One region of the Shewanella sp. W3-18-1 genome, then DNA from elsewhere that is predicted to be linked to it. Evidence: riboswitches for the same ligand, from Rfam matches in the RefSeq annotation. Region 1 holds a riboswitch; the other holds the start of a gene.
What was found. A riboswitch is a leader RNA that binds a small molecule or an ion and turns the genes downstream of it on or off. The one in region 1 is predicted to bind lysine.
Positions count from the first base shown of each region.

Region 2: linked by a shared signal. The riboswitch ahead of lysC (lysine-sensitive aspartokinase 3) and the one ahead of SPUTW3181_RS07765 (Na+/H+ antiporter NhaC family protein) in region 1 are both predicted to bind lysine.

Region 1 is NC_008750.1:1,684,484-1,700,516, forward strand. Features, by position in the region: gene tsaA (tRNA (N6-threonylcarbamoyladenosine(37)-N6)-methyltransferase TrmO) at 1-377, opposite strand, end outside; gene rcsF (Rcs stress response system protein RcsF) at 516-896, opposite strand; gene SPUTW3181_RS07740 (amidohydrolase family protein) at 973-2,289, opposite strand; gene SPUTW3181_RS07745 (amidohydrolase family protein) at 2,289-5,378, opposite strand; gene SPUTW3181_RS07750 (H-NS family nucleoid-associated regulatory protein) at 5,595-5,987, opposite strand; gene SPUTW3181_RS07755 (electron transfer flavoprotein subunit beta/FixA family protein) at 6,300-7,049, shown strand; gene SPUTW3181_RS07760 (electron transfer flavoprotein subunit alpha/FixB family protein) at 7,050-7,976, shown strand; lysine riboswitch at 8,072-8,268, shown strand; gene SPUTW3181_RS07765 (Na+/H+ antiporter NhaC family protein) at 8,349-9,917, shown strand; gene SPUTW3181_RS07770 (M3 family metallopeptidase) at 9,989-12,142, opposite strand; gene SPUTW3181_RS07775 (multiheme c-type cytochrome) at 12,343-14,445, opposite strand; gene SPUTW3181_RS07780 (thymidine kinase) at 14,988-15,566, shown strand; gene SPUTW3181_RS07785 (transglycosylase domain-containing protein) at 15,669-16,033, shown strand, end outside.
Region 2 is NC_008750.1:3,968,056-3,983,585, forward strand. Features, by position in the region: gene nrfA (ammonia-forming nitrite reductase cytochrome c552 subunit) at 123-1,526, opposite strand; gene narQ (nitrate/nitrite two-component system sensor histidine kinase NarQ) at 1,768-3,567, shown strand; gene SPUTW3181_RS18100 (response regulator) at 3,560-4,189, shown strand; gene SPUTW3181_RS18105 (YacL family protein) at 4,278-4,652, opposite strand; gene SPUTW3181_RS18110 (zinc transporter ZntB) at 4,844-5,809, shown strand; gene lysC (lysine-sensitive aspartokinase 3) at 5,889-7,244, opposite strand; lysine riboswitch at 7,392-7,566, opposite strand; gene SPUTW3181_RS18120 (DUF3293 domain-containing protein) at 7,665-8,099, opposite strand; gene arcA (two-component system response regulator ArcA) at 8,683-9,399, shown strand; gene SPUTW3181_RS18130 (S9 family peptidase) at 9,463-11,745, opposite strand; gene SPUTW3181_RS18140 (class 1 fructose-bisphosphatase) at 12,050-13,042, shown strand; gene SPUTW3181_RS18145 (hypothetical protein) at 13,531-13,866, shown strand; gene tnpB (IS66 family insertion sequence element accessory protein TnpB) at 13,863-14,213, shown strand; gene SPUTW3181_RS18155 (IS66-like element ISShes9 family transposase) at 14,294-15,530, shown strand, end outside.

The DNA.
Region 1 (16,033 bases):
AGATCCATACCCGAAATTTCAAGGCACACTTTGCCCTTACGCTGCACAACCCCGTGGAGTTTAACAACCGACTGACCAATGCCATTAGGCCTAAAAGTGGAGCGGGTGGCAAACACGCCGAGTTTTTCATTACCACCTAAACGGGGTGGCCGAACTGTGGTTTTCCAGCCTTGGGCGAGATTTTCATGGAAGCAAAACAACAACCAAAGGTGGGAATATTGCTCTATGCCACGCACAGCATCGAGATGATTCACATGAGGTTCGAGTTCGACATAGCCGCGAGCTTCAACGAGTCCGGGTTGTCTTGGAATACCAAACTTTTGTTTATAAGGTGTACGGCATGTCGCTATGGCGACAATTTGGTTGGTAAATGTCATGCAGAAAATTACCTAAAAGGGAAATATAACAACCGCTTAAATTTGTGATTAAATGCCTATTGTTAAGGATTAATCATCAAGCGGTTGATATGGGCAATCTCAGATCGTTACAAGCTGTACGTTTAACACCCGTAAGTCCTACTCGGTTGTGGCAGTCTTAATCGCTTGGCCTACGCATAGTGCGCGGCTAATACAACCTTGAGCAGCTTCTTCAAATATGACACATTGCTTGATGATAATACCGTTCGCGCCTTTATCCGCCGCACTTCGGCGAGCTTGGGTTCTGGCATCGGCTAGGGATGCTGGCACGGCATTAATATCGGCTTGGCAAGATTCACCTTGCACTAAACCTTTTAATTCATAATGGCCTTTAGGCAGGGTATCACCTTCGTAGAGAGTGACATCGGATGCCTTGAAATAGTCATTAATCGCCTCTGTATCTAAATTACTGTTAAAACGGTAATCGCTTGCACAGGCACTGAGCAGTAACACTAATGCACTTGAGAGGATGATTTTCATGGTTTGACCTGAGGTTGAGGAAAAATGGCGCAGCCCAATGGACTGCGCGATACGATATTATTTATCTGAGCAAATTCTACCGCTTAAGGTACTTTTGATAAAGCTGCTGATGACGATTATTCAAATCTATCTGCCGACCGTCAATCCACATTGCCTCGATCTTGTTGGTCATAGGGTCGAGAATATCTCCCGCTGAAAGTACCACACTGCCTCGGTATCCCACAGCGATAGCCCCTAAATCCGCTATACCTAATAGCTTTGCGGCATCTAAGGTGATGGATTTAAGCGCTTGATCAGGTGTTAAACCATAGGCCGCACTGTAACCTGCTGCATAGGGGAGATTTCGGCTATTCCAATCCGATGAGAACCCGAGAGCGAAGGGGATATCCGCATCAGTGAGCAAAGATGGAATGCTAAAGGGTAAATCGACGGGTTCATCTTTACGTTTAGGCAAGCTGAAGGTGTGTGGGTAAATCACTCCTGCTTTAATTTCCTTCAGGCTTGAGGCTAAACGCCATGCATCATATCCACCGACAATCACCAGCTTGAATTGGTATTTTTTAGTCAGGGCAATGATTTGTTCAATTTGTTCTGCGCTATCAGCATGGGCAAAGAGTGTGGCTTTGCCTTGATATAGCGGCAACATCGCCTGCCAGCGTAGGTTATAAGTTGTAGCAGTCTTATCTTTCTTATCTTTACTTATAGCTTGCTCACTTAAGAAGTAACGGTAGCCATCTTCAAAGGCGATATTGAGTTGAGCAATCGCCTGTTGATTTTTCTCTATGGCCTTAATTTTTTCCTTATCATCTTCTGGCATACGTTTAATTTGCGGCCAATAGACATGGAATTGTGCTGTACTGGGGATGAGCGCATCTTCAATCGTCCAAGCGTCGAGGTTGACAACGACTGATTGCCCCGCTAAACCCTCACCACTCGGGACGATTTGGGCATGTGTAATGCCGTTGTAGCGAATTGTTGGGAGCAGTTCTGAGTCTGGATTATAAGCGCTGGCGGCACTGATATGTGGATTGATATTTCCCACTTCAGCTTTATCTACCGTTGGGCGACTCATATCTATTTCTACTAAACCCAGGCTTGTATCGAGGGCAATCAGGCCGGGATATAAGTGTTTTCCGCTAGCATCGATAATATGAGTGTCGTTAATTTCTGCTGTTGTAGGCGTTGAGTTTAACTGTGTTCCTACGGCGGTAATTTTGCCGTTTTCAATTAAAACGTCAGTATTACTCAGTACACCTTGGCTAACTGTGTGCACAGTGGCATTTTTTATCAGCACGTTACGCACTTGCTTAGGAGCGGGGACTATATCGTTAGCAATGATTGGCATTGCCACCATTAAGCTTGCAAGCAGGAGTGTCGTTGGTAAATATTGCATTAGTGTGCTCCCTGATGATTGTGGCCCCATGCCTGATAGTGGGTATCGCAGTGCCATTGTGGCTCGTTTAACGGTGTGATTTTTTCACCTGCTTTCGCTGTATCATCACTGTTGAGAATTTTTTGGATAAGTGCGGCGCGCTCTTTCACCACAGTTTGCTGGGCAAGTTGATCTTGGTCGCGGTCAAAATAGCGCTTACCCTCCACCCATGCATGGGTTACTTTCGCGTAAATGGATAGAGGTTCAGCGTTCCACAGGACGACATCAGCCATTTTCCCAGGGGTAAGCGAGCCTACAAATTCATCGACTCTCAATTGCTTAGCCGGATTGATGGTGACCATGTTCCAAGCATCCTCTTTTGACATATCACAATACATCATTGATTTGGCGGCTTCTTGGTTAAGCCTGCGCTGCATTTCATAATCATCGGAGTTAATGCTGGTGGTCACGCCCTTGTTTAACATCAGACAAGCATTTTGGGGAATGGCATCATACACTTCGAATTTATACGCCCACCAATCGGCAAAGGTGGATGCGCCAGCACCGTGAGCCGCTAGCTCACTCGCTACTTTGTAACCTTCGAGCACATGGGTAAAGGTTTGTACCTTAAAGCGATAAGCCTCGGCTAAACGTAGAAACATCAGAATTTCAGATTGTACATAGGAGTGAATATGCACATCGCGTTGCTGTTTTAATACCTCGGCTACCGCTTGAAGACGGTAACTTGGACGTGGGGCAATGGTGTTTTTCTTATCGCTTGAACGCAGCTCGTTATAGGCTTTTAAGGCTTTCTCATAGGTAAGGGCGGCATCGAAAGTTTCTTCGAATAATGCTTTAACGCCCATACGCGTTTGCGGAAAACGCTGCACAAACTTTTCTCCCCAGTTGCTTTGTTTAACATTTTCACCTAAAGCAAACTTGATACTGGCTGGCGCATTAGCGAACTTAAGTTGTTCGGCTGGCTCGCCCCATTTCATTTTGATCAGTTGCGATTGGCCGCCAATAGGGTTAGCACTGCCATGGAGGAGTTGTGCGCTGGTGACGCCGCCCGCTAAAGCGCGGTAGATTGAGATATCTTCGGGATTAATGATATCGCCAATGCGCACTTCTGAAGTCACGGCATCGGTGCCTTCGTTAGTGCCGCCATTAATAGCGATATGGGAATGCTCATCGATAATACCTGCCGTAAGGTGTTTACCCGTAGCATCGAGCACTTGATAGCCTGAAGGTGTGCTTAGCTGTTGGCCCACTTTTTCGATACGACCATTGGCCATCAAGAGATCAGCATGTTCGAGAATGCCTTGCTTATCCGATGTCCACAGGGTGGCATTCTTGATATGTAGTTTCTCCACCTTAGGTGCTTCACTCAGTCCGTAAGCGACGTTAGGGAAGGTGAGGTGACTCACTAGGCTCGTGCTGGCTTCATTCTTGGGAGCTCGATTGCTTGCTTGGTCTGTACTTTTGAGCTTTGCAGTTTGAGTCATAGCGATACCGGTAACATTTGTAGTGCGACTTTTTGCATCGACCATACGACCTTGAATGCCGTCATCGGCCATCCACAGCGTAAAGCGGCTAAGGCCGTTAATGCCTGCGGCGCTCAAATCGGCAGTAAAGCTCAATCTCCCGTTATCATCTAACTTAAGTTGAGTGAGTGAGATACTTTGTTCGCCACTGCTTAAGCTGCCTTGGATGTTGGGTTTATCACTTTTACTTTCATCATGTAGCGATAAATCTAGCGTGAGGTTATTGAGGCTTAATTGGTAATCCCCCAGTAATCGTGCTTGGGGAAGTGAGCGCAGACTTTGCTCCTGACCTTGCAACCAAACACTGTAGATCTGGCCATCCTTAAAAATATTACCTTTTGTCACAACAAAGTCAGCCATATAACCGGGAGCGAGTTTACCCGTTAACTCGGCAGTGCCTATCATTTCGGCAGCTTGAGTTGTAAGTGCTGCGAGGGCTTTTTCTTCGGTTAATCCTTGGGCGATGGCTTGACGTAGGCGAGGCCAGAATGCATCGCTTTTAATCCCATATTGGGTGAATGCGAAGGGCAATTCAGCTTTAGCAACAACATTGGGGTTTGTTGATGCCCGTTCCCAGTGCCTTAATTCTGCAAGGGATACTTCGCGTTCTGCATCATCTGTTGTCACTTCTGGGGCTTGAGGATAGTTTAAGGGGAGAATTAGAGGATAATTTAACGCCTTCAATTCATTGATCCGCGCATATTCCTGGCCATTTCCCAGTAAGTAACCAGAGAGGTTATGCTCTTTAAGTAAATTAGCGGCACGTAATAAATCATTAAGATTTTTGGTTTCAAAGACGATGGGTTTCTCAGCTAACTTATCGAGCCGTTCAAAGGCAATATTAAATTCGATTTGACTATTTGTTGTGCCATTTGCTGATTTGTTTTTATTTTGGTTATACCAGTTGGCATCGGCAAACGTTTGCCTAATGAGCGCAATACTGCCCATTAATGAACTGGGATAATCTTGTTCTGAACTGCCTTTATCAAATGCCATAAAAGGTTGGCTGCGGGCGCGGTAAATGACTTCGTTAGCCGTTTTGTCCGCTAAAGAAAGACTGACACCTGTACCGCGAAAAATACCATCGAGTTTGCTTGTTTGTACGCTAGTAAAACCATTATTAATCCAGTCTTTAGCGCGTTCTTTATTTGGATAAACATAATTAACCCATTCTTTTTCAGAATGAATGGCGCCATTTTCGGCATTACCACCGATACGTTTAATATCATAAACAGGGCGTGTCAGTCCCAGTTTTGGATATTCAAATTCAATACCATAGTCGGTAAAGGGATCGATAAATCCGGGATAAATGGTGTAACCCGTTAGATCAATTTGTAAAGCTGCTGCGGGGATCTCTCCCTGCTCAATTACCGCTTTAATTCTATTGTTTTCAATTAATAGCGTTGCATTGCTGAGTCGTTTATCTGGGGAAATAATTAATTCTGCGTGGGTCAATGCTGTTAACTTATTTACAGGCGTTACAGGGTTGGGCGCAGCGAATATTGTTTGGGATACTAAGCTGCTTATCATGCAGGAGCTTAGTATTAACTTATTGTTTATCTGCATTTTTATTAATTTTTTAGAGGGTGGTGATAAAGAGTAACTTAAAGCGATTGTAAATACTAAGGTTGAATTGTAACGTAATTTTAGTGATTACTTAGATAAGGTAGAACGTGTTTCTTACCACATTCGAGATATAAAAAAGCTCGCTAAACAGCGAGCTTTTTATGTTACTCAGCAGTACTAACGAGGATAGTCCTTTTTACTGCGAGTTTGTATGGATTAGATTAAGAAATCATCCATAGAACGGCCTTTGTTGACTTCGTTCTTAAATACGGTTGGCATGCGGCCTTGGCCTGTCCACTGGATCATTTCACCGTCAACTTCAATTTGATATTTCGCTGGGCGAGGTGGACGCTTTTTGCTTGGAGCTTTAACTGCTACACCGCCGAGATCATCAATGGATAAGCCTACCGCTTCCATTTGTTGACGGATTTCTTCAATCTTAGCATTACGAGCAGCAATCATTTGCTGTTCTTCTTCAGCCATTGATTCACGCTCAGATAAAATTTTATCTAGCTTTGAGGCTAAATCTCGTAGTTCTTCAATGCTGAGATCTTTTACTGCAGCTTTAAAACGACGTCCGTGAGTTAATATTTCTAAAAAATCGCTCATATCTATTTTCGTCCCACTTTAATTTTTAATACAGGATAATGGTGAACAACCTCTAAATGATAGAAACTAATATAGCTCGAATCAAATAAAATTATGCAATAAATCGAAATTAAATATTATTTAAATTTTGAACTTTTCGATATATCGCTAATAGCTGTTCAAAAAAGTGGCCAGTAACACAGCATCAAAAAATGCAAACAGTCGTTTGAGTTAGATTGACGTTAACGTTAACAGCACGTAAAGTTGCTCTATCCTGCATTGGTTATTGCCAATGTTTTGTCCATGTACATGAAAGTGTAGGAAGGAAACCCTATGAAAGTATTGGTGCCTGTTAAGCGTGTAGTTGATGCCAATGTGAAGGTCAGGGTAAAAGCTGACAACACAAGCGTTGATACCGCAAACCTAAAAATGGCGTTGAACCCTTTTTGTGAGATCGCAGTCGAAGAAGCGGTTCGGTTAAAAGAATCGGGTAGTGCTACCGAAGTGGTTGTTGTCAGTATTGGTAATAAAGCCGTACAAGAACAGCTACGTACTGCATTAGCACTCGGTGCAGACAGAGCCATTCATATCGATACTGAAGATGATTTAGTGCCCCTTTCAATTGCTAAGCTACTTAAAGCTGTACAGGAAAGAGAGCAAGCGGAATTAGTGATTTTTGGCAAACAGTCCATTGATGGTGATAATAATCAAACTGGCCAAATGTTTGCCGCGTTAATGGATATGCCACAGGCGACCTTTGCTTCAGAAATCAAATTAGAAGCGAATACAGTACAAGTCACCCGCGAGATTGATGGTGGTATGCAGACGCTGAATTTACCCTTACCCGCAGTGGTTACCGCCGATTTAAGATTGAATGAACCTCGTTATGCTTCTTTACCCAATATCATGAAGGCTAAACGTAAGCCATTGGATGTGATGACGGTCGCAGATTTAGGCGTGACGTTAAAAAATCACCAAACCGTAGTAAAGGTCACGCCTCCTGCAGAACGCAAAGCGGGCATTATGGTAGCGTCGGTAGCTGAGCTAGTTGAAAAGTTAAAAAATGAAGCGAAGGTGATCTAAATGGCCATTTTAGTATTAGCTGAACATGATAATGCGGCGTTGAAACTCGATACGGCTAAGGTTGTTAACGCGGCACGGGCAATAGGTGATGAAGTCCATGTACTTGTCGTGGGCCATCAATGTGGTGCGGTAGTGCAAGCTGCACAGGCGCTACAAGGTGTAAGCCAAGTGTTAGTGGCCGATGCCAGCGCCTATGAAGCGCATTTAGCGGAAAATGTAGCCAAGCTGCTAGTGGATTTATCCCCTCAATATGGTCATATTCTGTCTGCCGCATCGAGTATGGGCAAAGACACTCTGCCACGAGTTGCAGCGCTTTTAGATGTTGCACAAATTTCTGAAGTGATTGCTGTGGTGAGTGCTGATACGTTTGTGCGCCCTGTTTATGCAGGTAGTGCTTTAGCTACAGTACAGAGCCATGATGCGATTAAAGTCATGACAGTCCGCGCTAGTGCATTTGATGCTGTGCCAGAAGGGAATAGCGCTGTTGTGACTCCGCTCGATAAAGTATTTGAAGCAAAGACGCAATTTGTTTCTCAATCACTTACGGTGTCAGCGCGTCCCGAACTAGGTAATGCTGGCATTATTGTGTCAGGTGGTCGTGGCATGGGCAGTGGTGAAAACTTCGGCATGCTAGAGCAATTAGCGGACAAACTGGGCGCCGCAGTGGGAGCCTCGCGAGCAGCGGTTGATGCGGGTTTTGTGCCTAATGATTTGCAAGTGGGTCAGACGGGTAAAATTGTCGCTCCCAATCTCTATATTGCTGTCGGTATTTCGGGGGCAATCCAGCATTTAGCGGGGATGAAAGACGCTAAAGTCATCGTTGCTATCAATAAAGATCCTGAAGCACCGATATTCCAAGTCGCCGATTATGGCCTCGAAGCGGATTTGTTTGAGGCTGTTCCGGAGTTGATTGCAAGTCTAAGTTGATTTTATCTGTGACATCGGTCACAGTAAGCGGCTTTGCGGTAGCATCTGCTTAGCCGCTTATGTTTTTATGTGCCTCACGCCCGTGAATGGGCGTTCTTAGAAGTAGAGGCGCGCCAAATATCAGTAGTGATCAGTAGGGTGATTCCGATGATCGATTACGAAAGGATTTGGTGCCGAAGTGGTTTGATTTATCACAATCAACTGCTGGGGTTGTACCGAATAGGTGCAGCACTGCCATAGTATTTTCTAATACGGATATTGGAAATAGTTACTATGGAGCGCTACTGATAGGACAGGTGATCTTGGGTATCTATTGCCTTTTCCCACCAGTTCAGTCGCCCTCCATTCGTATTTTTGACGAAGAAATAATCAATGACTGTTATGAGTTATGCCGATTCGGCACTTTCTTTGCTGCCGCCTGCGGTAGCGATTGTATTGGCGATTTTTACTCGCCGAGTTCTACTTTCCCTTGGATTAGGAATTGTCATTGGAGCGTTATTGCTTAACCAATACTCGCCTGTTGCCAGTGGAGCCTTTTTGTTCAGTAGTGTAAAAGGTCTTTTTTGGGCTGATGACGCTGCTAATACGTGGAATTTATATATTCTTGGTTTTTTAATCGTTTTAGGAATGATCACCGCATTAATTACTGTTAGTGGTAGTGCCCGCGCATTCGCCGATTGGGCTCGTTTGCATATTCGTAATAAGCGTGATGCAAAACTACTCACCATGTTTTTAGGTTGTGTTGTTTTTATTGACGATTATTTCAATAGCTTAGTTGTGGGTTCTGTCGCAAAACCCGTCACAGATCGCTATTATATTTCTCGCGCTAAGTTAGCGTATTTATTGGATTCAACGGCGGCGCCCGTTTGTGTTATTTCACCAGTATCTAGCTGGGGAGCTTATATTATTGCCTTAATTGGCGGTATTTTAACGGCTCATGGTTTTGCAGACTCTGGACATTTGAGCGTATTTGTCCAAATGATACCAATGAACTTCTACGCTATCTTCTCTTTGTTATTATTACTTTGTGTTGCGTTTATGGGGCTCGATATTGGGCCAATGCGTGAACATGAGTTAAATGCCCAACGGGGGAATTTATACGATGAAACAAAAGGATTACCCCCCGGAGCGAACGCGGATTTACCCGAGGCTGAAACGGGTAAAATTTTAGGCTTATTCCTGCCGATCACTGTGCTGGTAATTGCAACCTTATATTTTATGATTAGCAGCGGTGCTCAAGTGCTCGCCGCTGAAGGCATTGAGTTTAGTCTTATTTCAGCTTTTGAAAAAACCGATGTGAGCTCATCATTATTTTTGGGTTCCCTGTTCGGGTTAGCCGTGGCTTTAGTGGTTAACGTGGTACAAGGAGTCGAAAAGTCGATGATTGTAAAAGGTGTAGTGCAGGGCGCACGTTCTATGCTACCCGCGATTTATATTTTGTTATTTGCATGGACAATTGCAGGGATTATTGGCCAACTCGAAACCGGTAAGTTTATGGCGAGTTTAGCGACGGGTAATATTCCTTTTGCTTTCTTACCTGCGCTTATGTTTATTCTGGCGGGATTAACTGCGTTTTCTACGGGCACGAGTTGGGGAACTTTTGGTATTATGTTGCCGATTGCAGCCGATATGGCGATGGGCAGCCATACTGGGATGATGTTACCTATGTTGGCCTCTGTTTTAGCGGGTGCGGTATTTGGCGATCATTGTTCACCTATCTCAGATACCACAATTTTGTCGTCAACTGGCGCGAGTTGTCACCATATAGACCATGTAGTCACTCAGTTACCCTATGCCTTGATAGTAGCGTTTATCAGCTTGGTGGGTTATTTGGTACTCGGGTTTACAGAGTCGGTCAGTGCAGGTTTAGTGACCTGTAGTGTGTTGTTGGTGATGAGTGTTATTTGGCTGAGAATAAAGTCAACAGGTGCAGTGAAATAGGACTAAGTGTGTTTGGATATAAAAATCAGCCAGCAATTGCTGGCTGATTTTTTATGGATCTGACGTTCGTTTTATTTATTGGCGCTATTTAAACCACGCCGGTTAAGTAAACCCTCAGTAGTGGGCTCTTGACCTCGGAAGTTTTTATAGGCCTCCATTGGTGGCACACTGTTACCCACTTCACGGATCGTTTTACGATACTTCATGCCAATCTCTCGATTGAGTCCGCCTTGAGTTTGTACATAGGCGAAGGCATCTGCTGCTAAAATTTCACTCCACATATAAGCATAATAACTTGCCGAGTAACCGCCGGGGAAAGCGTGGGCAAAATAGGTTGACTTATAGCGTGGTGGCACGGCGCTAATGTTTAAGCCGTGTTTTTTAAGCGCATTAGCTTCAAAGGTGGCGACATCTTGCAGCGGCGTGTCAGGGCTTAATGAATGCCACTCCATATCCACTAATGCGGCAGCCATATATTCTAAGGTATCAAAACCTTGGTTAAAGCTGCCTGATTTCAGTAACTTTTGCAGTAGTTCATCAGGGATGGGCTTACCGGTTTCATAGTGTTTAGCATAGTTAGCTAACACTTTAGGATGGGCTGCCCAATCTTCTTCAAATGTGGATGGGAATTCCACAAAATCACGGGAAACTGAGGTGCCAGCGAGGCTTGGATAAGTTACCTTTGAGAACATGCCATGGGTACCGTGACCCATTTCATGGAACATGGTTGTGACTTCGTTATAGCTAACGAAGGTTGGCTCGCCCTCCGGTGCCTTTTTAATGTTCATCACATTGACGACAACAGGTTTCGTGCCTTCTAAGAAAGATTGACCCACAAATGAACTCATCCATGCGCCACCACGTTTACCTTCGCGGGCAAAATAGTCAGCATAGAAAATCGCCATGCTTGAGCCATCGGCATCAAACATTTCATAGGCTTTCACATCGGGATGGTACACAGGTAAATCTGGGCGAGGTTTTAGAGTGACGCCGTAAAGTTCTTTAAGTGTATAGAACACCCCGTCTTCTAGTACACGGTTAAACTCAAAGTAAGGACGAACACTGTTGGCATCAAGCGCGTATTTTTCTTGGCGCACTTTTTCAGCGTAAAATTCCCAATCCCAAGGAGCAAGTTCAAACTTACCACCGGTTTTAGTGATCATCGCTTGAATATCAGCCGCTTCTTTTTGAGTGTTGGCAACTACCGCGGGCACCATAGAGCCAAACATGCTGTAAACCGCTTCAGGCGTTTTAGCCATTTGTGGTGCTAAGCGATAGGTTGCCCAGTTTTCATATCCTAAAAGAGCCGCTCGTTCGGCGCGAAGCTGCGCTAAACGCGAGACTAATGATGCTGTTTCATTTTCCCCCGTTAAACCGCGGTTAGCGGAGGCTTTCCAAATACGTTGGCGTAGCTCACGATTTTCCAATGAGGCGAGTATCGGCTGGCGTGTTGTGTTGGTGATATTGATAAGGTACTTGCCATCGTGTCCTGCGGCTTTGGCATCGTTGGCGGCTGAAGTAATTTCACTGTCGGTTAAACCTACCAGTTCATCTTTTGAATCAACAACGATAGCGATTTCTTTCGTTAAGCGCAGTAAACGCTGAGAGAATTCGTTTGTTAAGGTTGATTGCTCTTCATTTAATGCACGGATTTTGACTTTTTGTTCGTCAGTGAGTTTTGCACCCGCCATGATAAAGCGTTGGTGGTAAACCTCAACTAAGCGTTGAGCCTCAGGTGTTAAACCTAGGTTGGTGCGGTCATTATAAATGGCTTCGATACGGGCAAATAAGGCGGGATTTAAATTGATATTATCCGAGTGGGCAGCCATCTTAGGGGCCATTTCCCCTTGGATTTTACGTAGCTCAGGATTGCTGTTTGAGCCAGCTAAGTTATAAAACACGCTTGAGGCACGATTCAGTAGCGCGCCGCTTTTTTCCATCGCAACAATGGTGTTCTCAAAGGTGGGGGCCGCAGGATTATTGGCGATAGCCAGAATTTCTTGATATTGCTCGGCAATACCTTGCTCGAGTGCGGGTTTAAAATGTTCATCTTTGATGAGGTTAAAGTCGGGAGCTTGATATTGCAGTGTACTGGCTTGTAGCAATGGATTTTGGACCGGTATTGAAACAGCATTAGGTGCAGTGTTCTCTGTGTTGCTGCAACCTGCCATCAATCCGGCTGTGAGCGTGGCGCCGATGGCTATGGCAATAAAACTTTTACGCATTTAAATGACTTCCTTAGAATTTGTTGTTTTTTTAGGACTCTAACCTTAATAACTTAAATAGGTCTGAAAATGTTTGTGCCCGGCTATCTTGCCATAAAAAAGGAGCCTCGCGCTAGCGAGACTCCTTGAGCTATTTCCTTGCAGGGAAAATAGGTACCGCTTTTTACTTACTGCTTAATCACGCGATGATGGATGATTAATTAGCGAGTAAACTTGTGGTATTTATCTATACCATAACTTCTACCTGTGTCATGACATACTGCACAAGATTCAGAGGTCGGTTGTTTAAACCAGTCTTCAACGCTTGGTTTGCTGATTTCACCACCGTTAGTTGCCATATGCGCCTTAGCAGAATCGCTAGTGTGGCAGGCATAACAGTTCGCGGTGACTGGGCTGGTCATTTTGTTACCTGGTTCAAGGATGTATTGATTTGGCACTTTGCTTAAATCAATAGCCGTTTCGTGACAGGCAACACAACTAGTAGAGGCTTCAATCGCACCTGCACCGTTAGCGGTTTTTGCTTGAGTTCCGTCGGCTGCAACTTCACCCACTTTAGCACCTTCACCCCAGTGCCAGCTGTGGACCATAGGACCAAAACCTGCACCTATCGCTGCTGAAGTACGAGACATACCGTTGTCATGACAAGCGATACAGCTATCGCCACCCTCATCGAAGGCACCATTTTTGTGGAAGGCTGTTGCATCGTTGTGGCAAGTGGTACAACTGTTATCGCTAACCACTGAGCGGCGGCCAAAGGCTGAGACTTTTTCGCCAGTCGTTTGGTTAACTACATCAGAGTAAGCGGTAAACGATATACCCATAGAGCCATCATATCCGTTAGCTCTTAGGTTGCCATTGCTTTGATAACGCGCTTTACCATCATATTCCATCCAACCAGCGGTACTGAATGTGACGCGAGCTGAGTAGACATAGTTAGCATTCACTGCGGTGATATCAGTCAGTAAGTGACAGATATTTTTAGTACCATCAGTGTTGTAACCATAGTAGTAGTTAGTACGGTTACCTGGGCGTCCCACTAAGCTGTCATTTTCATAAGAATGTAAATAGGCACCTGCATAGACGATTGGTTTCGCGGCATTAAATACTGTTGTGTAGTTGAAGTTATCTTTAATGTTGAAAATGTTACCATCAACATCTTTAACCGTTAATGTAGTACAGAAGCCTGGTGCGGCTACTGCGGCCGCATCACCTGTTGGTGCATAGTGGTCAGTTTTAGTCGAAATATCATCTACTTTAACAGGAGTTGATAATTCCAATTTGTACTTAGCACGAATGGCTTGACGTTCTGTTATACCCGCTTTGCTTTCGTGCATAATGCGTAAATCCGCACCATTGCTTGGGATTACAGCGCCTGGAACACCACCACTGTTGTGGCAGTCAATACAACCTGGGCCAGACACGTTGATATTGTTAGGCGCTTCAACGTGGCAAGAAGTACAGTTCATCACGCTGAAATCTTTAGTAAATTTCTGGTGATTGATATGACCAATTTTGGATAGTGTGTTAGTCGCGTAGCTACCGGTAGAGAAACCTTCAGCATTGACAACTGCGCGGCTGACAGAACCGTGACAGACTAAACAGCCTTCTACGAAGGTGACTTCGCTGTCCATTCCGCTTGCAACATAGCTTGCATGACGACGTGGGCTAGTGGAGTAGTCGATATGACAAGAGTAGCAGCTATCGGTTGTGGTTGAATGTGTGCCTTCAGGTTTGTTAACGACTAAAGGTTTAGACGTTGCAATGCCATCGTTTCCACCGACACGTAACCAAACGATACCTTCAGTGGCTGGGTTTACCCCTTTCATTGGTACTTTAAACTGGTAGTGACCATCAGCTAAAGCGGTTAATTCAGCACCTGCAGTTGCTTGAGTGACTGCACCACCCACATGAACATTGTCAGCAACACCGTTTTTATCGGTTTCATCGCGGTTAGTGATAAAACCTTTGTCGGTTAATGCCGCCACTTTGGCTTGAACATTTAACAGTCCATTGATTGGGCTATTGTTTTCATCTGTAATTTCGAACTCGTAACTAATACTGCCTTCAGCAAAGCTGTAGCCAATTACTTTGACATTGGTTTCGGTCGATTTGGTTACTGGCGCTGGTGTCCATGGTTTACCAGGTTCACCAGGGGTTCCTGGAGTGCCGGGTGTTCCTGGGATCCCTGGTGTGCCTGGCGTGCCAGGGGCACCGTCCTTACCATCATCCCCACAGCCAACAAGGGCGCCGGTTAAGGCTAAGGCAACAACATATGCCAGTTTTTTAGAGGTGAAAATTCTCATCATAATCTCCAATTGATCCAATATGCGAATAAAGGACGGATTGCAGCACTAAGTTTGCAGGGGAGATTAGTGCTTTTAACCGCTGATTTTAATTTGCAAGCTATCGAATACTTTTATTTTTTTAAAATTGAGCACTTATTGTCTCAAAGGGAATATTACTGTTAATTGTTTGTTGTTTTTTTGAGCCGTACCGCATTTATGACTATTACTTTAGAGATAGATCTCAATTTTGGTATTTAGCGTCCATCACTTTTTCCTGATAAAACGGTATTTAATCTTGGGTTAAGGTTATTTTAACAATTTGCTGGCTATTTACATTTGCATTACATCTTGTTTAGTGAGACTTAAATTAGCGTAAGTAGAAATGATGATGCTGGGGAGCGAAATTTAAGATTTGGATGTAATTTAGTGCGATTATCTTAATTCGTCATAAAAGCTTATATAAGGATAGTGTTTTGATGGGGGAGGCAATGTTAAACTAATATGCAATTTTGCTCTGGTGATTGACACGTAAGAGATAATGTTTTTAAAGGGTATAAGTTTTGGCACAACTGTATTTTTATTATTCGTCAATGAATGCGGGCAAATCCACGTCATTATTGCAATCTTCTTATAATTATCGCGAACGTGGTATGCATACCTTAGTGATGACAGCCTCTATTGATGATAGATATGGCAAAGGTAAAGTGGCCTCCCGTATTGGTATTGAAACGGATGCACAGGTTTTTAGTAGCCAAGATAATCTGACTGAAATGATCCAAGCCGTGCATCAAGTTACGCCATTAAGTTGTGTTTTATTGGATGAATGCCAGTTCTTAAGTAAAGAACAAGTAAAACAGTTGACTTATGTTGTTGATAAGCTAGATATTCCAGTGTTGTGCTATGGGCTGCGAACAGACTTTCAAGGTGAACTTTTTAGTGGTAGTCATTATTTGTTGGCTTGGGCCGATAAGTTAGTCGAGTTAAAGACGATTTGTCATTGTGGACGTAAAGCAAATATGGTGGTTCGTCTTGATGATGAAGGTAAAGTGATGCGTGAAGGTGAGCAAGTGGCTATCGGTGGTAATGAGCGTTATGAATCAGTGTGTCGCAAGCATTTTCGTGAATTTATCTGGGATTAGATTAGACAATAGACAAGATCGATATTTAGGTACCTAGATTTTACCAAAAGCGGTTAATAGTGAATAAAATACGTTCTCGCTTTATGATTTTTTGGAGCAGTTTTGCCTAATTCTACGCAAGAGATGCAGTTCGAAAATTATCGTCCTCGCCCACCGCAACCTGAGCCTAAAGCCAAGGCTCAGCCTAAGGTTAGATCTAAGGGGCGTGCTTGGTTTCTCTTTTTTATCCTTATTTTATGCTTGGCCATTTTAATTGGCCAAGAAATGAAGACTTCTTTCTACCAAGCAAAATTTATCCATCAATATGCTAAAACCCTCACCTATGAATTAAAAAATGAGCCAACGCAGTCAGTTATTTATCCAAGTTATGGTCCTTTTGATGAACGTCATGGCTATAGCAAGTTACCGAACTATATTGACAGATTGTTGCAGCGAAACTTTCAGATAACGCGGCAGGTGGCATTCTC
Region 2 (15,530 bases), 2.3 Mb from region 1:
TTTGTTTTATCCACCTGAGGAAAAATAATCTCTAAACCTCAAGAGACCTCAATAAGCCCATTATAAAAAAAAGCCCTCAAATTTGAGGGCTTTGGCTTTATTAACCTTTATCAGGCTAAGTATTACTTATATGTCGCTTCGCGCTTTTTAGCTTCTTCATCCCATTTAGGCAGGATGTTTTTCTTGAAGGCTTCTTTCTCTTCAACCAGTTGTTTCATATCCATGCCTAACACGGCTTGTGCTTTCGCTTTGGTTGAAATATCAGGAACGGCCACTGGATCAGTAATACCTTTTTTACCCAGTAACTGCGCTAACTTAACACGCGCATCAGCAGCTTTATTGACTGATGTTCCTAGGATACGCAAGGCTTCATCAGGAGCGTGAGCCGCAACACCATGGGAAGCAATCGCTAGATCCCAACGCCATTGTGAATGACGGATATCAGTCAGGATAGGCTTCATTTCTTCTTCAGTTGCACCAGCTTTCCAAGCAGCTTCAGCTTCAAAATGTGCTTTAACTAATTGCTCTTCTGCTTTCAACTTCATTTCTTTGACTTTAGCTTTACGCTCATTCGTCACGCCAACCAAAAACTCTTTCGTTTGGCTATGGCAAGTTGCACAGGTTTCTTCAAAACGGTCGAATGGATTACCGACTTTATGATCGGTAAACTTCTTGCCATCAGCACTGGTGACTTTTGGCATGTGGCAGTCAACACAGCTCACATTATTCATACCATGAATACCCATTTTCCAAGTTTCATACTCTGGATGTTGGGCTTTTAACATTGGTGCTTTAGACAGTGCATGGGTCCAATCTGAGAATTGGATTGAGTCATAATAGACTTCCATTTTCTCAACAGTCACACCCATATCCCAAGGGAATTTGACAAAACCTTTTTTGTCTTCGGTTTTTTCAAAATAGTATTCAACGTGGCACTGGGCACACACCATTGATTCTTTATCTTGCTTAGAAGCCTTGCTAAAAGGTGTACCGATTGCATCTAATGCACGGTCAACATAAGGGCGAGAAATACGTAACTTTGGCGAGCCTTTATCATGGCAATCACCGCAGCCAATTGCGTTAGTCACTTCTGGGCCACCCTTAGCCCACTTACCTTTGAAATAACCGTCTTCGCCTTGCTCTTCAATCAGGCGAGGCACATCTGGACTTTTACAACTCCAACATGCCATTGGCAATGGGCCGTCTTCCGCGTCTTTAGGCGCACCTGTACGTAAGGTATTGCGTACATCGGTTACCGCATACATATGACCACGCGGAGCTTTATAATCCTTTGCAAAAGGATAACCTGCCCACAGGATAACCATATTAGGATCCTGTTCAAGCGCATCCACTAACTCTTCACTTTTAGCGGTATCATGCCAGCTATTGTATTGATTTTTAAATTTATCTTTATAAACCTCATTGCGAGGTTCAGTTTTATCGCTCGCCATTGCGCCCGCCGCCATGAAGCTGGCGGCAACCAGTGCACTTAGTGCAAAGGACTTACCTGTCATCTTCTTCATCATCTCATCTCCGTGTTACATTATTGTTGTGAATCACGACATCTCCGTTACCAAAGTTAGTAGCTTAATGCCGCTAAAAATATACCTCTTAGGAGGTATCTGCGGCGAAGTTTGCGCCAGATCAAAATGTAATAGTGTTGTTGTTCACACTTTTATGTTTTTGTTAAGGTATTACATTATTTTCTAATGTAAAAACACAACTAAAGAGCCATCAAAACGTGGCCTTCAACTGGATAGCCAACCTATGAAACGAGGCAGTCTCACCTCTAAGATTTTAGGATTAATGTTAGTCCTTATTCTGCTTTCTAGCAGTTTAGCCATCTTTGCCATCATTAATCTGTCCTATAGTTTAGGCGATGCTAAAGCAATTAACGCATCAGGATCCCTGCGGATGCAAAGTTATCGACTCATGTTTTATGCCAATTCAGGTAGCCAAGCCGCCCAGAAAAAAATTATCGAATTTGAAAATACCTTGCATTCCGAAGCCTTACAGCCATCGACAGGTTGGCTAAGCCCACAAAAAATCGCAGACCAATACCAACTTGTGATCGACAAGTGGCTCGTCATGAAATATTACATTGAGCAGGAAAATTCCCGTGACTATGCTGCAGCACTCAAGGACTTTGTCGATACGATAGATTTACTCGTACTGGAAATGGAACACCATGCCGCCTTTAAATTGAGGTTATTGGCAGCCAGCCAAATTTTTGGTCTAGGGCTGATGCTCTTTATTGCTTTTATTGCCGTGCGGTTCACCAAACGTAAGGTAGTAGTGCCATTGCAAAAATTGATGGAGTCCGCCAACACCATTTCTAAAGGTAATTTTGAAATTGAAATGCCAGAAACCGAATATATCGAGCTCACCGCGTTGACCAATGCGCTACAAAAAACAGCAAAGGAATTAGCTACGTTATATGGAAACTTAGAGTCACAGGTTGCAGAAAAAACCTTAGCATTGACGAGGGCAAATAATGAGCTGGCCTTTTTATATGATAATTTACTCACCCTAAATGCCAATAAACTCGATTATAAAGCCCTTAGAGAAGCACTAAATCAGCTTAAAGGTTATGAATCCCTTGATTATCTACGACTGATAATTCAATACCCAGATCAAGAGGTGGAAATCGTTGAGGCAAATGGGGGCTGGCCGACAGAACCAAAGGAAAGCACTCGTTTTCCGATGCAGTTTGAGCAAGTTGATTTAGGTTATTTAGAACTGATTTCCGCACAAACACCTAATATTGCATTGTTTAACAACTTTGCCATTATGTTGACTCGCTCAATTGTGATTCACAATGCCACAGAGCAAAGACAACAGTTAGCGTTAATGGAAGAACGCGGGGTGATCGCGCGCGAATTACATGACTCCCTTGGTCAAGTGTTATCTTTTTTGAAGATACAAATCAGCTTGTTGCGTAAAAATCTTGCCTATAGTTGCCGTAGTCCAGCGGTAGAAAATCAGCTAAACGAGATTAACGAAGGTGTGAGTACGGCTTACGTGCAGCTTCGAGAATTGTTATCAACCTTCAGGCTTACCATTAAAGAACCTAATTTGAAAAGTGCAATGGAAGCCATGCTGGATCAGCTTAGAGCTAAAACCGATATAAAAATCAGTTTAGATTACAAACTCTCCCCCCAATGGCTTGAGGCAAAACAGCATATCCATATATTACAAATCACCCGAGAAGCAACGCTTAATGCCATAAAACATTCAAAGGCAACCCTGATACATATACGTTGCTATAAGGATGATAACGCTATGGTCAATATCAGTGTCTGCGATAATGGCGTGGGTATTGAGCATTTAAAAGAGCGAGATCAACATTTTGGTATAGGGATTATGCACGAGCGAGCGAGTAAACTCGCGGGTATGGTGGTGTTTAGCAGCAATGATAAACTCATTGTCCCTAATCATATTGAACCAACCGAAAATCAAATACAAAATGGCACACTTACTACTGTGACCGATGGTGAACTCGGTATTCCCCAAGGAACGAAAGTCACTCTTATTTTTCCTTCTCAACTGGAGCCTACACATGGGTAAACCCTATTCTATCTTGGTCGTTGATGACCATCCGCTTTTACGTAAAGGTATCTGCCAATTGATCACTTCAGATCCTGATTTCAGTCTTTTTGGCGAAGCAGGTGGCGGATTAGATGCGTTAAGTGCAGTCGCGACGGATGAGCCAGATATCATACTCCTTGATTTGAATATGAAAGGCATGACAGGACTCGATACACTCAACGCCATGCGCCAGGAAGGTGTTACTTCACGCATCGTTATTCTCACTGTTTCCGACGCAAAACAAGATGTGATTAGATTACTTCGCGCAGGTGCAGACGGCTATTTACTCAAGGATACCGAACCGGATTTACTGCTCGAAAAACTCAAAAATGCCATGCTCGGCCATAGGGTGATCAGTGAGGAAATTGAAGAATATCTCTATGAGCTTAAAAATGTTGCCGATGAGCAAGAATGGATCTCAAGTCTTACACCAAGGGAGTTACAAATCCTGCAACAATTGGCGGAAGGCTTAAGCAATCGTATGATTTCAGAACATTTACATATCAGTGAAGGCACAGTAAAAGTTCACGTTAAAAATTTACTGCGTAAAGCGAATGCCAAATCACGAACCGAAATGGCAGTAAGGTATTTAAATAACTAAAACAGCAGAGTAAATAACAAAGGCAATCAACAGATTGCCTTTGTTATACTAGCCAAAAGAATACACATTCATATGGCATCAGTGATGCTTAAATGCCCTTTTGCACAAATTCTTGCCAGCTTAACAGTGCTTGTTCAAAATCCTCTAAACCGCAATAGGCTTCAGATTCAGCATCATAGAGTGACATCGCATCTTCTAATTCATACTCCTCATCAAATCCCAATACATTGGCGTACACTCTGGCTTGCTCTCGATCTATTTCTAAGGTTAAGTCACTGCCAATAAGCTGCCATGATTCGCGTTTACCCGCGAGGATCTCTGTAACGCTGTCTAACACTTGCTGAATTTTGGCTAACTCTGGCCCTAATTCTTCAGAAAACCACTGCCCAAGCACTTCATGATCCATGCTAAAGGTGGCTAAAAAAGTGCCCGTTAAACTGTTACGCCGAAATTCATATTCCATTTTAGGTTCTCTTTGCACTAACTCACTTAAGGCTAATTTTAACTTAACATGGGACAAGTTGCTTGAGTAACAGCGTAGCTGCCTTGAACTTATTCAAATATCCCTTGATTAGCATTGCGAGCGACAGACTTCATTTTTAGAACAAAATCAGTTAGCTTGAATAAATGATTGAGAAAGTAATTGGAAAACATATGCATGATGGATTTATCTATAGTTTAGTGCTTAGCGGCGCCCAAGCAGGCTCAAGCTTAAGCCCTGAACAACTTGATGCTTGGGATCCAAAGGATGGCCTACTCTGGCTACATCTGCGTTATCGCCACAAGAAGGCGCGTCATTGGGTCATCAATAGTGGCCTCAATAAAGTTGAAACCGATGCGCTACTCGCACAGGATACCCGACCAAGAGCCGTACTGGCTGGAGAGGGAGTACTGTTAGCACTGCGTGGCGTAAACTTAAACCCCAATTCAGCCCCAGAGGATATGGTTGCCATACGCATCTACGCCGATAAGCAAAGGATTATTTCAACCTGCGACCGTGAATTACAATCGGTAAAAGATGTGGCAGAACTTATCAAAGAAGGTGTAGGGCCGACGACTACGGGGGATTTTATTGTCGCAATCTGTGAGAGACTCACCAATCGAAAGGTCGAGTTTATCGATAAATTAGAAGAACAACTTTCTGAATTAGAAGAACAAGTCGTTTCAGGCAATGTGAAGGATCTGCGTACCGATATCGCCGAGTTACGCCGTCAAACGGTCGCAATTCGCCGCTATTTAGCGCCGCAAAGAGAAGCATTCACTAAAATGCTCTCCGATCAATTTACCCTACTTAACGATCCAGAACGGCTTAAACTAAGGGAAATCAACGATAAACTAATCCGTACCATTGAAGATCTCGATGCCCTGCGCGATAGGGCCAATGTGACTCAAGAAGAACTGCTCAGTCAGCAATCAGAACAACTCAATAAACGCTTATATTTCCTATCATTAGTATCGGCAATCTTCTTACCGCTAGGCTTTTTAACGGGTTTGTTGGGAGTCAATATTGGCGGTATTCCTGGGGCAGAAGACACTTGGGCCTTTGCCACTTTCTGCGGCATATTGGTATCCCTTGTTGCTCTGCAAATGGCACTTTTTTACCGATTTAAATGGCTATAATCATCGCAAAATAAAAACGCCAATCCCTTTAGATTGGCGTTTTTATGTTTGCAAAATCACTTTAAGCCTTGGCTACAGATCAAGCAGCTTCGAATAAATTTTCATGTAATGCTTTTACCACCTGAGCCGCTTCCGATTCTGCCACTAACACGCATAAATTATGTGGACTCGCACCTTGGCAGATCATGCGCACATTGTGGGGTTCTAGCACTTCAAACACACGGCGACAAATGCCCGGCGTGGTCGCAATACGGTTACCAATAATTGCCACTAAAGCTAAACCGTCTTCAACACGCACTCGGCAATGTTGTGATAATTCTTGCAGCAGTGCCTCACTCAACAAGCCTTGACCACTCGAGTCTGAGCCCGTTTTATCGAGGGTTAGTGATACGTTCACTTCCGAAGTGGTAATTAAGTCCACACTGATCTTATGCCTTGCCAGCGTAGCAAATGTTTCTGCCAAAAAGCCTTGGGCATGTAGCATTTGCAAGCTGTGAAGATTTAACAGCGTTTGGTCGCGGCGCAGTGCCACAGCGCGGAACACTGGCGCATCTTCCACTTGATGACGGATCCAAGTCCCGCCTTTCTCGGGTTCTTTACTCGAGCCAACAAATACTTGAATTTGCTGACGAACGGCTGGAAGAATAGTGGCAGGATGTAATACTTTGGCGCCAAAGGTCGCCATTTCAGCGGCTTCATTAAAACTGATCTCGGCAATAGGATGGGCATTTGGCGCAAGGCGTGGATCGGTCGTATAAATGCCTGCGACATCGGTCCAAATCTCCACCGCCGATGCACGCAGAGCCTCGGCTAACAATGCCGCGGAATAATCGCTACCACCGCGGCCAAGCGTTGTTGTTTGCCCCGCTTCATCGGCGCCGATAAAACCTTGGGTCACAATGACTTGCTCTACAAGTAGCGGTTGTAAATAGTCGTGCGATAGGGTTGCAATCTGTTCAACCTGAGGTTCGGCACGGCCAAAGTGGCTATCAGTACGCAGTACTTTACGTACATCAAAAGCACTGGAGTTTGCCCCTTTTTCACGCAATACCGCTGAAAATAAGGCAGAAGAACATTGCTCTCCCAGCGATAGCAACTCATCTATGGTCGCTTTGCTGCGAACGGAAACTAAAGCTTCACTGAGTAGCGCCATCCGACTCAATAATTTATCTAATGCGGCGGCCACATCGTTAGGGCGACCGAGTTTATCTAAGATAGCATATTGAATTTGGGCAATTTGTTTTAATCGTTGTAGACGCGCATCATCGGTTATCGATTCTTGCGTTAATTCAACCAATAAATTCGTCACACCGCTCGAGGCACTGACCACAACTAAACGGCAATCAGGATTTGCTAACACTATATCGGCACAGCGGTTCATCGCACCATAGTCAGCAACGGAAGTTCCACCAAATTTTGCGACAACAAGGGACATTAGCTCACCTCCGCAAAATAAGCAGAGTAAACAGCAAAAGATTGAATAAGATATTGATTAACTAACATGATCACACTCCGAACTAACGACGTTCGAAGAGCCTGGTGCTCAATGATAACGCACCCCAATAGAAGGGAAACAGCAATCGTCACCAGAAGCTCTCCACCAATTACAGGTGACAATCGTCAGGATTCAGCCTGAACGACCGACATAAACACGCAGCAACCATATCTATGCCTCGGCGTTAATCTCCCTCATCTGTCATCGTTGGAGTTTGTGCTCCTCAGACCGACTACCTAGTTAACGCTCCTCTTCTGTTCCTTTCCACGGAAAGGGACGAAAAAAGTAGCAATAAACCCCTAATGAAGTCAATGCTAATTTCATATCAAATAAACAAATTAACTGAGAGTAAGTGTGAGATTAAGTGTTCAAATCAGGCAGCTCATACACTAATTGCACATAATCACTAAATTTACCTAAACAAACTTCATCGTATCCCGCTAATGTGCAAGGCACTAAACTCACACAACCCTGCTCAACCATGTAAATGGCATATTGATTAAATTTCTTGCCTAATTGCAGTGCCATGGTTCTATCGATAAACACAGCCCAGCTTTTTTCCATATAGGATAAGTCAGGAGCGGCACCGACTAATGCCCTATAAGGACTGCTAAGTGATTCAATATCGAGGAGAAGTTGTCTATCGAGTAAGCGGTTCTTGCTGGGAGAAAAACGTTTTGAAGCAGGATTATGGGCGGTAATTACGGCAAAGGGAAAATCACAGGATAATGCTTGAGTCAGCAAAAATAATGGTGTTTGGTAACACTGCCACAGGTCTTGAGTCGTATTGTCCATTGGTAGTCTAGTCGAAAAATGAACCCGAGTTAGTGTAGCAGAGTGATTGTAAAATCCAAAGAGGCGTGAACTGGCTCACAAGAATTAAAAATACATTAGTTATACTAATCAATAAGTAAAGTAAATATCATGGTAAATATCGCCCTTAGCTTGAAATTTGTTAACATTTCATTTGTTAACAAATGCCTAAAACGAGTACAATGACATCACTGGCCTAGTTGAACAACGGCTTAAGATTGCCTAGTGTTTAATACTGTTTGTTATGTTGTTCTTTGGGGATAACAACGTCGGCTAGACATCTGTGTAAAATGTGTTCTACATTTGATTTATCATTTAAACATTTAAAAAAACAATAGTTAAGGAACTATTTCTAACTATTGCTTATCGAAGTTGATACTTGTTACGTTTTATCGTATTACACTTTAAACGTGCACTTTATATACATCCTGATATGTCGCAGTGAAGATCTTTCCTTTAGAAGCACAGCAGTTCAAGGAAGTATCAACATTTTTATGAATATAAGAGCCCGATGTAAGAGGCACTTATGGTTAGAATAGAATTGATTAAAATTTAGGTAAATAACATGCAAAATCCGCACATTCTGATCGTTGAAGATGAAGCCGTTACCCGTAACACGCTGAGAAGTATTTTCGAGGCAGAAGGGTATGTGGTAACTGAGGCCAATGATGGCGCAGAAATGCATAAGGCTATGCAAGAAAACAAAATTAACTTGGTGGTGATGGACATTAACCTACCAGGTAAAAATGGTCTGTTGTTGGCACGTGAACTGCGTGAAATCAACAACATCGGCCTAATCTTCCTGACAGGTCGTGATAACGAAGTCGACAAAATCCTTGGACTTGAAATTGGCGCGGATGATTATATTACCAAGCCGTTCAACCCACGTGAATTGACGATTCGTGCTCGTAACCTTCTGACTCGTGTTAATAGCGCTGGCAATGAAGTCGAAGAAAAGAGCTCTGTCGAATACTACCGTTTCAACGATTGGAGCTTAGAGATCAACAGCCGTTCTCTCGTAAGCCCACAGGGTGAATCTTACAAACTGCCACGTAGCGAATTCCGCGCTATGCTGCACTTTGTTGAAAACCCAGGCAAAATCTTAACTCGTGCTGATCTGCTGATGAAGATGACTGGCCGTGAGTTAAAGCCACATGACCGTACTGTTGACGTGACTATCCGTCGTATCCGTAAGCATTTCGAAAGCTTGCCAGATACGCCAGAAATCATCGCAACCATTCACGGTGAAGGCTATCGTTTTTGCGGTAATTTAGAAGACTAATCTGCGACTTACCGTTTAAACGCCATAAAAACCAGATCATAGGATCTGGTTTTTTTATGCATGCTACTTTCCGCTTTTTAACTGTCTATCGAGGAAATCCGCCAGCGAGCGATATAAGTGATTACGCACTTTTTCGCCACGCATTGAGTGTTTAGATCCCGGATAATCGATCATCTGAAATAATTTACCTTCATCCTGCAATGCCTTATAGACGCGAGTGCTGTTTTCAAACAAGACGTTATCATCAGCCATGCCGTGGTACATCAAGAGTCCCGATTGATAGTTTTTCACATAGGGGAATACGCTACTGGCTTCATAACCCGTTTCATTATTCTCAGGATGATCTAAGTAACGCTCAGTGTAATGGGTATCATATAAGCGCCAATCGGTGACAGGAGCCCCCGAAATCGCGGCTTTAAAGTAATCCGGCGCCTTAAATAGACTCATCAAGGCCATATAACCGCCGTAACTGTGGCCGTAAATTGCCACATTATCGGCATCGACAAAGGGCAGACTCCGTAAATAGTCCACTCCCACTTTTTGATCCTTGACTTCAGCTTCGCCCAAATGACGGTAAATCACTTGCTCGAACTTGGTGCCTCTGTGGGCGCTGCCGCGGTTATCCAGTTGAAATACCACATAACCTTGCTGAACTAAGTACTGGGTAAAGTAATCCTGCTCACTCCAGCTATTGGTCACCAATTGCGCATGTGGGCCACCATAAACCCGCACAACCACGGGATACTTTTTACCCGCATCGAAGGGAACCGGTTTAAATAGGCGTGTTTGCAAGATTTGGCCATCTTCGGCTTTAAGCTCTTTAAACTCAGGCAGTTGCCAAAGTCCCACATAGTCATATAAAGGATGACCCGCTTTGACTTGGTTTTGCTCAACCCACGCTAAATGTTGGCCCTTGTCACCGTGTAAACTAATCTGCGGTGGCTGAGATAAGCTATTGAAATAATCGAGATACACGCTTTGATTGTCGGCAAATACAGGATCATGCATACCCGCCGCTGTACTCACTCGTTCAATCTTGCCGCCCGCTAACGGCACGCGATACAGTTGTTTCTCGATTGGCGTATCTTTACGGCCAGTGAAATACACCCAACCTGCGGTTTCATCGACATATTCCAGCTTATCGACAGCCCACTCACCTTTAGTCAATTGCGCCTTAAGTTTGCCTTTTAAGTCAAAAAGGTACAGATGATTAAAGCCATCGCGCTCCGAGGCCCAAATAAAAGCCGATTGCTGCTTTAAAAAGTGCAAGTCATTGTTAAGATTAACCCATGCATCGCTTCGCTCTTTGACTAGCGTTTTCGGCTTGGTCAGCGCATCTAATGCCACTAACTGCAAATCAAGCTTATGTTGATCGCGGCTCTGCCACTGAAACGATAAATGTCTACTGTCGGGCAACCAATTAACCCGCGGCAGGTAAATGTCTTTGCTCTTATCATCATTTAAGGTCACCCAATTGATAGCCTTATCTTTTAGCGTGACCACACCTAATGCAATGTCGACGTTGTTTTTGCCCGCATAAGGATAGCGCTGTTCGGTAAGTTTAATGCCATCGGCATAAATTTCATTACGAGTGACTAACTCAACGCCAGATTCATCTATTCGCGTAAAAGCGATAGCCGATTCATCGGGTGCCCACCAGTAGCCCGTCATGCGATCCATTTCTTCTTGAGCCACAAATTCTGCCATGGCATTTTTAATCGCCCCACCACCGTCTGTGGTCATGGCCTCAAGCTTTTTAGTTGCAAGATCGAGCACATACAAATTTTGATCCCGCACAAAAGATACAAAATTGCCCTTAGGTGATAAGCGGGCATCGGTAGCAAAACCTTCACCAATCGAAAGTTGACTCACACGATTATCGACCAAGGAGAAGTAATACAAATTGCCCGAGGCAGGGATCAATAGCGCCTTGCTATCGTCAGCCCAGAAATATTCCATAATGCCTTCGCCATAAATACGTTGGCGCTCGCGGCGTGCCTTTTCTTCATCGGATAACTCATTGCTCGCCAGCTTATCGGCGCTCAGCAACAGGCTAGATTTTCCTGTTTTAACATCCATTTGCCACAGATCGTAAAAGTTTTGGTTATCCTTACGGCCTGCAAGATAAGTCACGCGTTGACCATCGGGAGATAATTTTAAACCTCGGGGACTGGTGCCCGCTAATGCGGGCGAAGCATTCATCCGCTCAATGGTGAGGGGCAGTTTGCCGCCTTCGAGGGCATAACTCGGCGATATTGAAACCATAACCATTTGACTCGCTATTAATAGGGATGAGGCGCCCAATTTCACGGCGCGCAGGGAGGAAGCTAACCCATTTTTAGTCATTATTATTCCTTGGAAGCATATTCGCCTGAAGACGGCGATTAAAAAACTGCCGCCATTGTGCCAGAGGCAAAGCCTAAATAAAAAGCGCGGGCAATATACAGATACAAATTAACTGGCGAACAAAACCCCCACAACTCAGCCAAATCATCAAGATGATAAACACAGTTTCGCATTAACAGATAACCGCAACGCTCTAAATTCATTAAAACCCACAGTAACATCGCTGAAATTGTCGACTAACTGAGTTATCATTCGCGGCAAATAACCAAATTGACCTCATTGTTGAACCCCTAAAGGACCTAACATGCAGACTCTTGCCCAGCACTTAACCTCACAGGCAGTGAACGACTCTCTCTCGCAACTGATTTTGACCTTAGCCGACACCTCAAAAGCCATCAGCCATGCCGTACGCCACGGTGCGCTTGCAGGCGTGTTAGGTGCGACCGAGCAAGAAAACGTCCAAGGTGAAACTCAGAAAAAACTGGATATCATCACCAACGATATGCTTAAAGATGCGCTCAAAGCCGACGGAACAGTGCGCGGCTTAGCATCAGAAGAAGAAGATCATGTGGTGGAAGTGAGCACCAATGGTCAATATCTGGTGTGTTTCGATCCCTTAGATGGCTCATCGAACATCGATATCAACTCGCTAGTCGGCACGATTTTCTCTATCCTGCCCGCCTCTGCTGGCGAGTTAACTGAAACTAGCTTTTTACAATCTGGCCGCAATCAGTTAGCCGCAGGTTATGTGCTCTACGGCCCATCGACCATGCTCGCGCTCACCACAGGCCAAGGCGTGCAACTCTTTACTTTGCACCCAGAAACCAATGAGTTTTTACTGACGAATGCCGCCATGAGCATTAGCGCAGACACCCAAGAGTTCGCCATTAACATGTCAAACCAGCGTTTTTGGGAAGCGCCAATGCAGACCTATATCGCCGATTTACTGCTCGGTAAAATTGGCCCGCGTGAAAAATCCTTCAACATGCGCTGGATTGCGGCCATGGTCGGCGATGTACACCGCGTGTTATCCCGTGGCGGTATTTTCACTTACCCAACCGATAATAAAGATCCGAAAAAACCGTACAAACTGCGCTTGATGTACGAAGCCAACCCAATGGCATTCTTAGTCGAACAAGCTGGCGGTAAAGCCTCTACGGGTTATGAAACCATTTTGGATATTCAGCCAACACACATTCACCAACGTGTTGCGGTTATCCTAGGCAGCGCCAACGAAGTTGACGCTTGTTTGAGCTACCATGGTTTAGACTACAGCGAAGAACCTGGTTTAGACTAAGCCGAATCGCTTACATTCTGATTTTTATGATAAAAGCCACTGATTATAGTGGCTTTTTTGTTGTCGCTGAATGCAACATTCATTTTTAAATGCGGCCTTATGGCCGAGAAAGTTTAACGTCGTGGGGCTTCACCCCACACCCGACCAAGGAGGACTGCTCGTCCTATCCTCCTTGGATGCTCCAAGACGCCCCAACGGAGTTGAAAACCCCTTGTGCTCATTGCCAAATTTGCTACCGCTTCCGAAGCATGCATCCCTGCACCTGCGAAAGCTAGCTTGCCATCCATGGCAAGACTCACGCAATTTGTCTATTCGCCCTGCAGCAACTCCGAGGGGAGGGTGAACACCTGTCGCTACTGTATGGGCTGTAAATTCAGAAAGAATTGTGCCTGTCCGATCTTTCATCGTAACCGTCTAGCGAACCACACCTCGCATCATTAATCTGCCTATTTGAAAATACCTGCTCAATGATAAATTTGGAGCAGGTGATGAAAACATACAGAACAACTACTCAGTGGCAGATGCTACTTCAACAACGCGGCTCGTTTAGTGGCACTAATGTTGAATTCTGCCAACATCATAATGTCTCGATTACCACTTATTATAAACAACGTGCTTTACAGGCTGAGAACCAGCAAAAAATAACCTTACCAACGCGCGCTACATCATCACGCTTTATTCAACTAAAACAAACCACCACTGACGTCTGCGAGCACACTCATCAAAATACACTGCAGTTTGATACCCGCACCGGCCAACTCACCCTACCTGCAGATTTAGCAACGACCGATATCGTTGCCATTATTAAAGGGCTAATGGCATGAAGATGTTTGTTGATGTGCCCACCGTTTATGTATGTGCCGATGTGGTCGATTTTCGAAAATCGATTAATGGGTTAGCCGCCTTAGTGGAAGCAGAGCTTGAACTCCCAGTGCTCAGTGGTGCGCTATTTGTCTTTTGTAATAAAGGCCGTGACAAACTCAAATTGCTTTATTGGGATAATACCGGCTTTGCGCTGTGGTATAAGCGATTAGATAAGCATAAGTTCAAATGGCCCAAACTCATGTCACCCACCATGACATTAACCGAGCAACAATTACACTGGTTATTGTCGGGTTATGATGTCATTGGCCACAGTAAAATTGATATAGCAGGTAAGCAATTACTTTAATATTTGCGATCGATTGATGATCATCAAAGGATGTTCATTTAGCACTGGAAACCCGCTGGTGACGCCTTAAAATAGGCGTCATGAAAAATGTACTCGCCCTTCAACAGCGCATTGCTGAACTGGAAAAACTGCTCGAAAATGAGCGGCAATTATCTTTACAAAAAGATGCGCAAATAGCTGCGCTAGAAGAACGCTGGCGCCTGGCCCAACAAAAACAATTTGGCAAAAGTGCTGAAGGCTTTGTAGGGCAAGGCGAGTTATTCAATGAAGTAGAAGAGATTGTTGAAGCCGTTGAGGCTGAGCAACAATCCATTAGCTATACCCGCAAAAAACCGGTGCGTAAGCCACTGCCAAAAGACTTACCCCGTGAGCAAGTTATCCACGACATTGAAGATAAAACCTGTGATTGCTGTGGCGGTGAGCTACATAAAATGGGTGAAGATAAGTCAGAAAAGCTTGAGTTTATCCCAGCGCAAATAAAAGTCATTGAGCACATTCGGCCTAAATACGCGTGCCGTCACTGTGATAAATCCTCGACGAATACGCCAATAAAACAAGCACCAATGCCTGCAATGCCGATTAATAAAGGTATCGCGACGAGCAGTTTGCTCAGTCAGCTTATCACCAGTAAATACCAATACGGGTTACCGCTTTATCGCCAGGAAGCGATGTTCAAGCAATACGGTATTGAGCTCAGTCGCCAGACCATGAGCAGCTGGATAGACAAATCCGCCGCACTCTTCGCGCCACTAGTTGAGCGACTTAAAGCCGAACTGTTAAAGCAGCCCACGCTGTTTGCCGATGAAACGCCATTAAAGGTGGTGAAATCCGATAAAGTGAACAGCTACATGTGGGTGTATTGCTCAGGTCGAGATTCACCAGACCCGAATAATCCTATCCCTAATATCGTGCTTTACGATTTTCACAATAGTCGCGCGGCCGCGTGCGTGGTTAATTATCTTGATGGATATCAAGGGTACTTGCACGTAGATGGTTATCAAGCTTATGAAAAAACACAGGCAACCTTAACTGGCTGCTGGGCGCATGCGCGTCGTAAATTTATTGAAGCCAAAAAGCTGCAAGGTAAAAATAAAACCGGCAAAGCGGATGTGGTATTGAGCCTTATCCAAAAACTGTACGGCGTTGAGTCACGCGTTAAAGATAAAAGTGCGGATGATAAATACACGACAAGACAAGCAGTCAGTGTGTCTATACTGGACAAGCTAAAAGCATGGCTTGAGCAAAACCAACCGAATTTAGTGGGTAATACCAAACTGATAGAGGCGGCTAATTACCTGGCTAATCAATGGCACAAAC